2 regions of the Pseudoalteromonas sp. OANN1 genome follow, and region 2 is predicted to be linked to the other one. Evidence: riboswitches for the same ligand, from Rfam matches in the RefSeq annotation. Region 2 holds a riboswitch; the other holds the start of a gene.
The links. A riboswitch is a leader RNA that binds a small molecule or an ion and turns the genes downstream of it on or off. The one in region 2 is predicted to bind cobalamin.

Region 1 (3,215 bases), on a different contig from region 2:
GGTTGAAATTGGCGGCGAGCTGCGAGTTTCAGGTAAGAAGCCGGATGGTGAGTGGCGTATTGCTATCGAGAAACCTGATGCGCCTGTTGGTCAACGCCAAATTCACCGTGTGATAGAGCCTGGCAAAAATGGCATTGCGACCTCAGGTGACTACCGTATTTTCTATGAAATGGATGGTGAAACCTTTACACACCTTATTGACCCAACAACAGGTCGCCCGGTTAAACATGAGCTAGTATCAGTAACGGTACTGCATCCATCTGCGATGACGGCTGATGGCTTAGCAACAGCATTGACTGTGATGGGCACGGAGCGTGCAAAGGCGTATGCCACTGAGCATCAACTCCCCGTGTATTTGATGTATAAAAGTCCTGAAGGGATCAAGAGTTACGCGAGTGAAGCATTTCAGCCGTACTTGAATTAAGCTCTACAACACCCCATAATTTAATTGTGAGTGACGTCATGAAAGCGTATAATTTGCGCGTCGTCACTCAATTCAATGTAGCAATAAAAGGGGCTAGATAATGTCTTTATTCCTCCTTACTTTCGGTTTACTTATGCTTATCGCTGTTGCGATGGCAGTAGGCGTTATCGTACAAAAGAAATCCATGGCAAGTAGCTGTGGTGGTTTGGGCTCAATGGGCATTGACAAAATTTGTGATTGCGACGATCCATGCGATAAACGCAAAAAGCGGTTAGCAAAAGAAGAGATGTGGAAAGAAAACCAGATCCTGTAACCGTAGAATAATATTAATTGAAAACGCAAGCTTAGCTTGCGTTTTTGCTTTTTGGGTAACAAACCTTAGGTTAAGTAAAAATGCAGCGGCAGCTATATTTTGTTCGTCATGGTGAAACGACCCTATCAGGCCATTTACTTGGAGTGACAGATCCCGAACTCAGTACCATAGGCGCTCAGCAATTGCTGCAATCGTTAACGAGTCTAAGTGGCCTGCGGCGTATTATTAGCTCTCCAAGGAAGCGCTGCCTGAATACAGCCACAGCCTTTGCAAAGCAGTATCAACTCCCCGTTGACGTGGAGCCAAATCTCGCCGAATTTGATTTTGGGTTATGGGATGGACAACCATATGATACGCTTTGGCGAGAAACCCAATCTCCAAGTATTGGCGATTTTTGGCACAACCCTTGGCTGCACACGCCTCCTGAGGGCGAGTCTATGTATGATTTTCATCATCGGGTTGCCACATGGTGGCACAGCATTTTGGCGTCGCCAAGTGAAGAGTGTACCGCCGTGGTAGCACATGCTGGAGTAATAAAAGCGCTTGTAGCACTTATTCTTGACCTATCGCCTGAGCTTACTGCATACCAATCGAAGATAGATATTCCTTATGCGGGTATAGTAAAAGTTGAGGTGTTTTACGACAGCTGCCAAACTGCTTGGCCAAAAGTTGTATTTTAGACGTCTAGACTTCATAATATTGCAAATTTCGTGATAGGCAGATATTGGGAATGAGGTGTGAGTCCTCAACTGTCCCCGCAACTGTAAGTGTATGAGCCTTGTCTCTTGCATAAGTCAGATACCAAGGCCTATCTATATACTTAAGCGGGCAGACTTAAGTCAAAGTTGTCGCTTCTCTATAAGCTACTACTTTGCCGTGCCCAATCAGAGGTGCTATGGCAGTCACTCCACAATTTCAAGTCGATAAACTTAGCGTACAGCTTGGTGGTAAAGCCATCTTAAAGGCACTCAGCTTTGCTATTAATTCGGGTGAATTTATTGGTTTGCTCGGACCGAATGGTGCTGGAAAGTCGACTTTGCTGCGCACTTTATATCAATACACAGCGCCAAGTTCTGGGTCGCTACTTTTCAATGGTAAGCCGCTAGCTAGTTATGGCCGTAAGGCCTACGCGAGACATGTTGCTGTGGTGCTACAAGAGATCCCCGCTGAGTTTACTCTGCCATTATTTGATATGGTATTGATGGGGCTAACACCGAACAAATCACTGCTCGCGACAACGACGGCTGCTGAAAAACAGGCAATCTTACATGCCATTGAGCAGGTTGGATTGAGCCATAAATTAGAGCAATGTTTTAGCTCCTTGTCTGGTGGGGAGAAGCAAAGGGCAATGATCGCACGTGCCATGGTGCAAGCGCCTCAAGTATTGATAATGGATGAGCCCACCAGCCATTTGGACATTAAATATCAAATCCAAATTATGGAGCTGGCCAAACAGCTTGGTGTTACTATCATTGCGTCTTTTCACGACTTAAATTTGGCTAGCGCCTTGTGCGACCGCTTATTAGTATTAAATAACGGTGAGCTTGTTGCAGATGGGTCGCCACTTGAAGTCATTACCGAAAGCCTATTAAGCCAAGTTTTTGGGGTATGTGCAGAGGTTTCTACTGTCCGCCATCCGCCAAATAACAGTGAGATCCCACATATACGCTTTCATTACGGGTATCAATTATGATTGCCGCAAAGCGGATCGCGTTGATATCGATACTGCTATTGAGCTTGTGCTGTTTTAGCATGCTGATGGCACTTAAGATCGGTGCGATTGATTTATCTTGGCATACGGTTATACGAGCGATTATTAATTTCGATCCCAACGTACTTCAACAACGGGTGGTAGTTGAGCTTCGTCTGCCACGGACGTTACTGGCGATGAGCGCGGGAGCAGGACTGGCGATAGCGGGTCTTATTTTACAAACCGTGACGCGTAACCCGCTAGCTGATCCTTATTTATTTGGTATTTCTTCAGGTGCTTCATTCGGTGTGGTGGTGCTTATTGCGCTATTTGGTGCACAGTCTAGCCTAATGATGTCTGGGGCTGCATTTGTCGGAAGTTTGCTGTCTATCTTGCTGCTTTTATTTGTGGCAAAACGCAATGCACTACAGCAGGTGGAAACTATGCTCTTGGCGGGCGTCGCACTTTCTTTTCTGTTCAGTGCCTTTACTAGCTTGTTGCTCTATTGGAGTGACCCTCAAGCCATCAGTGCAATCTTGTTTTGGAATCTAGGCTCGTTTGCAAGGGCGAGCTGGCAATGGCTATGGCTTCCATGTTTGGTCGTGTTGCTGAGTTTTATCACGCTTTTAGTGATGCGTCGGCCGCTCAACGCCTTGTTACTCGGAGATGAGAGCGCCACCACGCTTGGCGTGAATGTAGGACGAGTGCGAATAGGTATGTTGTTATTGAGCTCCTTACTCACCGCAGTACTTGTGGCTGCGTGCGGTGGAGTCGGATTTGTAGGCTTG
Region 2 (3,215 bases):
CCGCAGCTTCCACACGAAAGTTCTTGCCGCTCCATGTGACAATAATTTCGTTATTAGTGGCTTCTTCCGGCTTAATATTTGGGTTAGGCAGATAGTAAGGACTATCAATCACAAACGCCTGTGATAAAGAAGGTGCTCTAAAGGCAGTACCATGATTCAACTTAACACTCAGGCCATCCATGAGTTGCTTGCCTACAGCAACCGTGTAGGTGTTTGCGCGACCATGAAAATCATAATCATCCGTTCTCAGTACAACCTCTGCCAGCCAATTTTCATCGTTGTAAAACCCACCTAATGCTAAAGATAAGTTGTCACGCTCAGGCTCTGAAAAAGAGGCGGTAGAATCACCAACATCTTCATTTAGAAAGGTAAAGTTACCAGTGAAAATCAAAGCTTCAGTTAAACTATATTGCGACTGATATTCAAATTGGCTGCGTTTGGTGACATAAGCGTTATCGTCAGCACTATTGCCGATTTGAACGTTTTGTTCCTTACCTAAGCTGTATGACGCACTTTGACTAAACTTGTCAGTACGTCTTTTCCACGCCAACTTATTGGTGTAGTTATGGAAACGGTAAGCATCACTACCAAAAGAGTCATACTCCCCCTCACCTTCACTGTACTGTGAACGTAAGCTAAAAATGCCACTTTCTTCATCACCATACTGCACATTTAAACCGGCATTACCGTTATAATATCCATCACGGTCATGGTTTTTTGTGATTGCAGCTTCAGGGTCTTTCTCAATCACATCATAGCCATCGGTATGAGTGTAACCCGCATTAGCTGCAATACTAAACTTGTCTTTTTTGTAATTTACCGTTGCTTCGGTCTTGGAGTAATTGTTACTCCCAGTCGTAAGCGCGATTGTATTGTTATTCCCTTCGCGACTAATAATATTAATCACGCCAGCAATGGCATCTGAACCATAAATCGCAGCTTTGGCACCACGAATAATCTCAATTCTTTCGATGCTATTAAGTGGTAAATTAGTGAGTGAATTGTCACCGGAGTTTGCATCCGTCACTCGAACCCCATCGATTAACACTAGCGTATGCTTAGCATCATTACCGCGTAGAAATAAACTCACGCTTTGGCCAAAGCCACCGTTTCTAACCGCTTGAATACCAGCGATATTATCGAGTAGCGATACGACATCTTGAACATTGCTTTTTTCAATATCAGCACGACCTATAACCGTAATGGCAGACAATGCGCTTTCTAGAGATTGTTCAAGTTTATTGGCAGTAACAGTGATATGTTCAACATTTTGATCCGCAAATGCTGAAAAAGAGAGCGCCGTCGCTATCGCCGCGCTTAGAGCAGTTTTATTTAACATGGTTTCCCCTAACTTGTACCCACCGTACAAGAACACAAAGTGACTGTTTCAAGGCCGGTCTCCGGGCTCAGTAAATCTGCAGATTGGCAGTTCACTCTACCGTTGCGGGGGCAGCGCTGGCATAGAACCGATCCAAGCTAATCACGTGTAATAAACTGTCTTACTCAATTTATTATTGATTAACGCAATTAGATGTTCCCTTGTGTTCGCACCAGTTTCCCGATTATCTATACACTTAGCAACCACACTAGGTTGTGTACAGCACCTTGAAAATGCGAGGCTATTGTCTTGGGTTTCGGAATGATTGTCAATGGACGTCTAGAAATCCAAAAGTGCAATCTATGCACTTTTGGAATGAAGGAAAGCGTAACTAGGGCCTGTTGACCTTTGCTGTTTGATTTTTGTTCTCCTGAGTGTGTTTTGATCGCGACGCTCGACTTGTCGCCTAGTAATCTAGGCAAAAGTTGAGCAACAATGAACAAAGCGCACTCAGGGGAACCCAAAGGGCAGCGCTTGATTGGCATTTCTACTGTGTTATCGCCTAACTTACATAGAATAACTATGCTACGCAGGCTCTGCCTTGCATAAATACCAATCAAACTGCTGCAAAAACAAACTTGAAAGGTCAACAGGCCCTAGTCGCGGAAGTTTTTGAATTGAAATGGTTGGCCAAGCTCACCGGTACGAACCAGTTGCATCGTTTCTTGCAAATCATCACGCTTTTTACCCGTTACACGCACCGTATCACCTTGAATTGACGCTTGAACTTTAACTTTTGAGTCTTTAATAAGCTTAACCAGTTTTTTCGCCATCTCTTTGTCGATGCCTTGCTTTAACGCCACCTTACGCGATACGTATTTGCCAGAGCGCTCAATGTCTTTTAACTCGAAGCTTGCCACATCAAGGCCACGCTTAGCCGCTTTACCCACTAGCATATCGAACAATTGCATAACTTGTTGTTCTGCTTCCGCTTTGAGGTTAATCATTTCACCGCTTAGCTCGATTGACGCATCAACGCCACGAAAATCAAAACGCGTATCAAGCTCGCGAACCGCGTTGTCTACGGTATTTTTTGCTTCTGTCATATCAATTTCAGATACAATATCAAATGAAGGCATGCTTCTCTCCTAAAGTCATTTTGGCTCGATTATAGCAGTTTATGCCTAATTTGAGTTACTTTAAGTTTTTAAACAGCGTATTAGGATGTTCACCCAATGGACAGTTTTCGATGGTATACTGCTCGCTTAGTCATACAGAAGTAGGATGTATTGTGACACGGCGCGTTTATAAAGCTCTTTTGATTATCTCATTAATTATATGTACGGTGCTATTCGCAAAGGAAATTAGCTTGTCTCCAAAGCTGTTCCCAAATATCGATAAAGTGGCGCATTTTGGTGTATTTTTTGTGCTTGCGTTTATCTCTCACCATGCTTTTAAAGTAAAGGTATGGACACACATAGTGCTACTGTCCTTATATGGTGCAGGAATTGAGTGGATGCAACATACACTGCCGTACCGCCAAGCATCTACCGCTGATTTTTTAGCTGACTTAGCCGGTGCGGTCAGTTATTTTGTTCTATTTTATATTTGGGCAAGTTGGCGCAACAGAAAACATGGCTAACATACATATTTTAGGTGAAGGGGCGATAGGATTACTGCTCGCCCAGCACCTTAGTCAATCTCATCAAATTACGCTGATCACTCGAAATAAACGCGCAGCGACTTATCTCTATCAAACAGCAAGTATTCAACAAACCATCCCATGCTGCACAAAAACGCTTACAGAACTACCAGCCAGCAGTATAGATACGCTAATTATTCCCGTTAAAGCATATCAAGTCATCGAAGCACTCCGAGCGCTTCGCCCTGCACTTTC

Region 1: it holds a riboswitch for cobalamin, as region 2 does, so the genes downstream of both, NH462_RS09215 (ABC transporter ATP-binding protein) here and NH462_RS13170 (TonB-dependent receptor) in region 2, are expected to answer to the same signal.

Annotation. Positions count from the first base shown of each region.
Region 1 covers NZ_JAMXSE010000008.1:98,291-101,505, forward strand. Annotated here, with positions in the region: gene NH462_RS09200 (FAD:protein FMN transferase) at 1-424, shown strand, start outside; gene nqrM ((Na+)-NQR maturation NqrM) at 525-737, shown strand; gene NH462_RS09210 (histidine phosphatase family protein) at 818-1,417, shown strand; cobalamin riboswitch at 1,408-1,563, shown strand; gene NH462_RS09215 (ABC transporter ATP-binding protein) at 1,633-2,430, shown strand; gene NH462_RS09220 (iron ABC transporter permease) at 2,427-3,215, shown strand, end outside.
Region 2 covers NZ_JAMXSE010000015.1:794-4,008, reverse strand. Annotated here, with positions in the region: gene NH462_RS13170 (TonB-dependent receptor) at 1-1,339, opposite strand, end outside; cobalamin riboswitch at 1,374-1,620, opposite strand; gene NH462_RS13165 (YajQ family cyclic di-GMP-binding protein) at 1,975-2,457, opposite strand; gene NH462_RS13160 (VanZ family protein) at 2,610-2,960, shown strand; gene NH462_RS13155 (2-dehydropantoate 2-reductase) at 2,953-3,215, shown strand, end outside.